DNA from 2 places in the Streptomyces sp. NPDC057623 genome. Region 2 is predicted to be linked to the other one. Evidence: riboswitches for the same ligand, from Rfam matches in the RefSeq annotation. Region 2 holds a riboswitch; the other holds the start of a gene.
The links. A riboswitch is a leader RNA that binds a small molecule or an ion and turns the genes downstream of it on or off. The one in region 2 is predicted to bind S-adenosylmethionine.
Positions count from the first base shown of each region.

Region 1 (3,404 bases), on a different contig from region 2:
GACCTCTCGGCGGGCCTGGAGAACTGGGCACACGTCCTCACCCGTGACCTGGGGGCCGTGGGCACCGACCTGCGCCACGGCCCCGGCACCGGTGCGTCCGGCGGTCTGGGCGCGGGGCTCGCCGCGCTGGGCGCCCGTCTGCTCCCCCGCTTCGACGTGCTCCTGGGCCACCTCGACCTGGACGCCCGCCTCGCCCGCGCCGACCTCGTCGTCACCGCCGAGGGCGCACTGGACCACCAGACACCCCGGGGCAAGGTCCCGGCCGAGGTGGCCCGCCGGGCCAAGCTGTACGGCCGCCCGGTGCTCGTGCTGGCGGGCACCCTCGGCGAGGGCGCCCACGAGGTGCCGGGCGTGGACGCGTTCAGTGCGATCCTGCCGGCGCCGATGGCCCTGGCGGAAGCCCTGGTCCGGGCCTCCGAACTCCTCACGGACGCGACCGAACGCGCCCTGCGGATGATCCTGCTGGGCGCCCGGCTACCGGCTCACGCGGAGGTGTCGGGCACGCAACGCCCGTCCTCCGTGCGGTAGTTCCACCGGGCACCGTCCGCCACGAGCTCCTTCACGGCGTTCACGAACCGCTCGACGTGCTCGTCCGGCGTACCGGCCCCGAAGCTCACCCGGATCGCGTTGAGGGACTTCTCGCCGGGAGCGGCGTCCGGGGCACCGCACTCGCCCTGCGTCTGCGGGTCGCTGCCGAGCAGGGTGCGGACCAGGGGGTGGGCGCAGAACAGGCCGTCCCGCACCCCGATGCCGTACTCGGCGGAGAGCGCGGCGGCGAAGTGGGAGCTGTTCCAGCCGTCGACGACGAAGGAGATCACGCCGACGCGCGGGGCGTCGTCGCCGAAGAGGGAGAGGATCCGGACCTCGGGCACCTCGGCGAGGCCCGTGCGCACCTGCTCGATCAGGTACTGCTCCCGGGTGACCAGGCTGTCGAACCCGGCCTCGGCGAGCGCCTTGCAGGCGGAGGCGATGGAGTAGGCGCCGATGACGTTCGGCGAGCCGGCCTCGTGGCGGGCGGCGCTCTCGTGCCACTCGACGTCCACTCCCCCGTCCTCGCGCCGGGTGACCTTGCGGCTGGCGCCGCCGCCCGCGAGGTACGGCTCGGCCTCCCGCAGCCAGTCGGCGCGGCCGGCCAGGACGCCGGAGCCGAACGGGGCGTACAGCTTGTGGCCGGAGAAGGCGACCCAGTCGACGTCCAGGTCCTGGACGCTCACCGGGTGGTGCGGGGCGAGCTGGGCGGCGTCGAGCACGATCCGGGCGCCGTGGGCATGGGCGGCCGCCGCGAGTTCCCGTACGGGCCACAGCTCACCGGTGACGTTCGAGGCGCCGGTGACGCAGACCAGGGCCGGGCCGTGGGGGTCACGGTCGCCGAGGGCGCGCTCCAGGGTCTCGATGGCCTGGCGCGGGGTGCGGGGCGCGTTGAGGTAGGTGACCTGCGCATTCTTCCAGGGCAGCAGGGAGGCGTGGTGCTCGGTCTCGAAGACGAAGACCTGGCAGCCGGCCGGGAGGGCGGCGGCGAGGAGGTTGAGCGAGTCGGTGGTGGACCGGGTGAACACGACCTGGTCGGTGTCCCGGCAGTCGAGGAACTCGGCGACCGTCCTGCGGGCGTTCTCGAACAGGTCGGTGGACAGCTGGGAGAGGTATCCGGCACCGCGGTGGACGCTACCGTAGTACGGCGCGTAGGCGGCGACGTCGTCCCAGACGCGCTGGAGGGCCGGGGCGCTGGCGGCGTAGTCGAGCGCGGCGTAGGTGACCTCGCCGCCGGTCACGAGCGGGACGGTGACATCACGGCCCAGAACGGGCAACGGGGTGCAAACGGACTGGTCGACGGCAGCGGTGGAGACAGACATGGCGAACTCCCGTGAGTGGCATGCGGGTTGAGGGCATGCGGGAAAGAGAAAAAGGGTGTGCGGAGGCGGGGCTCAGCAGCCCTATCGCATTCGCTTGCTCACGGAAGACTCCCTCGAACGACCAGGACCCCTGGTTTCGAGAGGGGCCCGCGCTTGCCGTAGACCTCGCTGCCTACGGCCTGGTCTTCACCCGGGGCACCCCGCCACGGACGGAGGGTTGCCGGACAGTCGGCCGGGGCCTCATGACTGTCACTCATGACCTGGTCCAATATCCTGCCACACGATCTTCGACGCGCAAGGCGCGGTCCAGAATCCGGACTGCGCCCTGCGTCACATCTGGCGGGTTCAGGCGTTGCTGGCCGCCACCCAACGCTCCAGCGTCCGCTTGGCCGCCCCCGAGTCGATCGACTCCGCCGCCCTCGCCATACCGAGCCGGATCTGCTCCGTGAGCGGGGCCCGAGTGGGCTCCAACGCCACCAGCGCCGCCGCCGAGTTGAGCAGTACGGCGTCCCGTACCGGCCCCGGGTCGCCGTCCAGCAGGCGCCGGGCGACCTCCGCGTTGTACGACGCGTCCGCGCCGCGCAGCGCCTCCACGGGCACCAGCTCGATGCCGACGTCGCGCGGGTCGAAGGCCTCCTCGGTCACCTTGCCGTCGCGGACCACCCACACCCGGGAGGTGGCCGTCGTCGTCAGCTCGTCGAGGCCGTCGTCGCCGCGGAACACCAGAGCGGACGAGCCGCGCTCGGCCAGCACGCCGGCGATGAGCCCCGCCATCCGGGTGTCGAAGCAGCCGACCGCCGAGGAGGTGACGCGGGCGGGGTTGGTCAGCGGGCCGAGGAGGTTGAACGAGGTCGGGATGCCCAGGTCCCGCCGTACGCCACCGACGAACCGCATGGAGGGGTGGAACTTGGCGGCGAAGCAGAAGGTGATCCCGGCCTCGTCCACCACCCGCGCCACGCCCTGCGGCGACAGGTCCAGGTTGATGCCGAGCTTCTCCAGCACGTCGGACGAGCCGCTCGCGGACGACGACGCGCGGTTGCCGTGCTTGACCACCTTCGCCCCGGCGCCCGCGATCACGATGGCTGACATCGTCGAGATGTTGACCGTCTTGGCGCGGTCGCCGCCCGTGCCGACGATGTCGACGGCCGGGCCGGGGATGTCCAGCGGCTGGGCGTGGGCGTACATCGCCTCGACGAGGCCGTTGATCTCCTCGACGGTCTCGCCCTTGGCCCGCAGGGCCACCATGAAGCCGGCGATCTGGGCGTCCGAGGCCTCGCCGCTCATGAAGCGGTCCATCGCCCATGCCGTGTCGCCGGCGCTCAGGTCCTGTCCGGCGAGCAGGGCACTCAGCACCTCGGGCCAGGAACGGCCCGCCGCGGTGTCGCCTCCAGCGGGGGTCACAGCGCTCATCAGCCGCTCCTGGGTCGGTTGTCCTTGTCCCGCACTACGGGACGTGAATCTCAACGGGGTCCACCCTATCCAGCCGCGGGGCACGGCGAAGGGCCCCGTCCGTACAACGGACGGGGCCCTTCAACCGTGGCGTGGCTAAGCAGT
Region 1 is NZ_JBHVGZ010000030.1:35,729-39,132, forward strand. It holds gene ACFU95_RS27370 (glycerate kinase) at 1-528, shown strand, start outside; gene ACFU95_RS27375 (aminotransferase class V-fold PLP-dependent enzyme) at 483-1,850, opposite strand; SAM riboswitch class IV at 1,995-2,111, opposite strand; gene trpD (anthranilate phosphoribosyltransferase) at 2,196-3,260, opposite strand.
Region 1: it holds a riboswitch for S-adenosylmethionine, as region 2 does, so the genes downstream of both, ACFU95_RS27375 (aminotransferase class V-fold PLP-dependent enzyme) here and thrC (threonine synthase) in region 2, are expected to answer to the same signal.

Region 2 (3,404 bases):
GACTTCAGGTCAAGTCGGGCCCGGCAAAGGGAACAAAAGCCGCAAAAAACCCGCACACTTTGGCTACTTCTTGTCGGGCTCGCGGTGGAATTCAAGGGCTGCCGACCTGTAGATCAGCGGCGCGTTCCCCAACTGTACCTCGCTCAACCACACAGAATTGCCCCCTCCGCTTCTCTCACGGAGGGGGCAATTCGATGAACTCTCGGTGACCGGGGTTACCGATGGTAATGATCGGTCATTCGGTCAGGCTCAGCCGCCGGCGACGGCCGGAATGATGGAGACGCCCGCACCGTCCGGGGTCGCGGTCTCCAGGCCCTGCTCGAAACGGACGTCGTCGTCATTGACGTACACGTTGACGAACCGACGCAGCTTGCCCTGGTCGTCCAGCACCCGGGCGGCGATCCCGGTGTGGTTCTTCTCCAGGTCGGCGATGACCTCACCGAGGGTGCCGCCTTCGGCGGCCACTTCGGCCTGGCCACCCGTGTAGGTGCGCAGGATGGTGGGGATGCGGACGTTGACGCTCACGTTGTGACCTCCGGTCAGGTAGTCGCCCTCAGGGGCGCGGGGCTGTGTTGCATGTGCGGCTGCCGCCGCGTGGGCGCGACCGGCCCCCACCGGCCCGCGGACGAACGACTAGGCGAGTCCGGCCTCGCGGAACGAATCGAGGTTGGGACGAATGGTCGCGGTGAGCCCCGTACCGGCCACCGCGTCCAGCGTCTTGAGACCGTCGCCGGTGTTGAGGACGACCGTCGTCTTCGCCGGGTCGAGCAGCCCGTTCTCGATCAGCTTCTTCGTCACACCCACGGTCACCCCGCCGGCGGTCTCCGCGAAGATGCCCTCGGTCCGGGCCAGCACCTTGATCGCGTCGACGACCTGCTCGTCGGTCACGTCCTCCACCGCACCGCCGGTACGGCGGGCGATGTCCAGGACGTAGGGACCGTCCGCCGGGTTTCCGATCGCCAGCGACTTGGCGATGGTGTTCGGCTTCTGCGGGCGGACCACGTCGTGGCCGGCCTTGAACGCCGTCGACACCGGCGAGCAGCCCTCGGCCTGGGCACCGAAGATCTTGTACGGCTTGTCCTCGACGAGCCCGAGCTTGATCAGCTCCTGGAGACCCTTGTCGATCTTGGTGAGCTGCGAGCCGGAGGCGATCGGCACGACCAGCTGGTCCGGCAGCTGCCAGCCGAGCTGCTCGCAGATCTCGTACGCCAGGGTCTTGGAACCCTCGGCGTAGTACGGCCGCAGGTTGACGTTGACGAAGCCCCAGCCCTCGCCGGCCGGGTCGCCGATCAGCTCGGAGCAGAAGCGGTTCACGTCGTCGTAGTTGCCCTCGATGCCGACGAGCTCGCCGCCGTAGACGGCGGCCATGACGACCTTGCCCTGCTCCAGGTCGTGCGGGATGAACACGCAGGAGCGGAAGCCGGCCCGGGCGGCCGCGGCGCCCACCGCACCGGCGAGGTTGCCGGTGGAGGAGCAGGAGAGGGTGGTGAAGCCGAAGGCGCGGGCGGCCTCCAGGGCCTGGGCGACCACACGGTCCTTGAAGGAGTGCGTCGGGTTGCCGGAGTCGTCCTTGATGAACAGCTTGCCGGCGTCGACGCCCAGCTCACGCGCGAGGTTGTCGGCCTTGACGAGCTGGGTCCAGCCGGGGTTGATGTTCGGCTTGGTGGCCACGTCGGCCGGAACCGGAAGGAGAGGCGCGTAGCGCCAGATGTTCGCGGGGCCCGCTTCGATCCGCTTGCGGAGCTCCTCGGCGCCGTAGGCCGAGAAGTCGTAGGCGATCTCCAGCGGGCCGAAACACTCCTCGCACGCGAAGACCGGTCCGAGGGGGACCCGGTGGCCGCACTCACGGCAGGAAAGCGCCGCGGCGGGGCCGAGGTCTACGGTGGATTCGGTGGTGCTTGCAACAGTCTGCGCAGCCATGTGAGGCGAGGCCCTTTCTCCTCATCTTCCTCACGACGCATCTCGCCGTGAGACGGATTTGGCACCTTCCCTAGCCGGGAGCCTCGCGTGAACGAGACCGGCTGGAGGGTTGCCGGGGCTTCATCGGGCCGTATCCCTCTGCCCCTCTGGATGAGCGGTATGAAGTTGTGGTCGGCGGGCCGGTCAGGACATGCGATGGTCACCCGCGTTGTTCAAGACTGTAACCGACAACCAGGACAGTTGAGATAGTCGTCCGAACCGCGAGATGGATCACACGCTAAGGAGCCGCCTACGTGCTGGAAGAAGTCGAGCGCTGGCTGAGCACCCGCTCCTGGTCCGCGACCGATCGTCCGCTCCACCAGATCCTGGCCGCCAAACAGCGTACGGGCCAGTCGGTCTCCGTCGTCCTGCCCGCGCTCGACGAGGAGGAGACGGTCGGCGACATCGTCGCGGTCATCCGTCACGACCTCATGCGGCAGGTGCCGCTGGTCGACGAGATCGTCGTCGTCGACTCGGGCTCCACCGACCGCACCTCCGAGGTGGCCGCCGCGGCGGGCGCGACCGTGGTGCACCGGGACGCGATCCTGCCGCGTATCCCGGCCGTGCCCGGCAAGGGCGAGGTGCTGTGGCGCTCCCTGCTCGTCACGACCGGGGACGTCGTCTGCTTCATCGACGCCGACCTGAGGGAGTTCTCCTCCGACTTCGTCTCCGGCATCGTGGGCCCGCTGCTCACCGACCCCGACGTCGATCTGGTCAAGGGCATGTACGACCGTCCGCTGGGCGGCGCCGCCGGTCAGGGCGGACGCGTCACCGAACTCATGGCCCGTCCGCTGCTGAACATGCACTGGCCCCAGCTGGCCGGTTTCGTGCAGCCGCTCGGTGGCGAGTACGCGGCTCGCCGCGGCCTGCTGGAACAGCTCCCGTTCCCCGTCGGGTACGGCGTCGAGCTGGGCATGCTGGTCGACGCCCTGCATCTGGTGGGCCTGGACGCGCTGGCCCAGGTGGACGTGGGGGTGCGCAAGCACCGGCACCAGGACGGGCAGGCGCTCGGCCGGATGTCCGCCGCGATCTACCGCACGGCCCAGCTGCGGCTGGCCCGCGGACACCTGGTCCGGCCCTCCCTCACCCAGTTCGAGCGGGGCGAGGACGGGTTCGAGCCGCGTACGTACTCCGTGGACACGGAGGAGCGGCCGCCGATGGTGGAGATCGCCGAGTATGCGACGCGCAAGGTCGCGTAAACGCCGGAAACCGGCCGTATACAGGGCGTACGAGAGCCCGCCACTGAGCGGAACCGCACGTTTGAGCGTTTCCGGGCCGGGCTAGGTTGAGGCGTATGGCTTCCACGCAGGGTGCTGTCAGGCAGGGTGCCGCCAAGGTGCTGGTCGCGTCGAACCGCGGCCCGGTCTCGTACGAGGTGCGCGACGACGGGTCGCTGCACTCCAGGAGGGGCGGCGGCGGTGTCGTCTCCGGGCTGTCGGCGATCG
Region 2 is NZ_JBHVGZ010000039.1:55,767-59,170, reverse strand. It holds gene ACFU95_RS31640 (MoaD/ThiS family protein) at 250-525, opposite strand; gene thrC (threonine synthase) at 634-1,920, opposite strand; SAM riboswitch class I at 1,939-2,077, opposite strand; gene ACFU95_RS31630 (glucosyl-3-phosphoglycerate synthase) at 2,214-3,158, shown strand; gene ACFU95_RS31625 (trehalose-6-phosphate synthase) at 3,254-3,404, shown strand, end outside.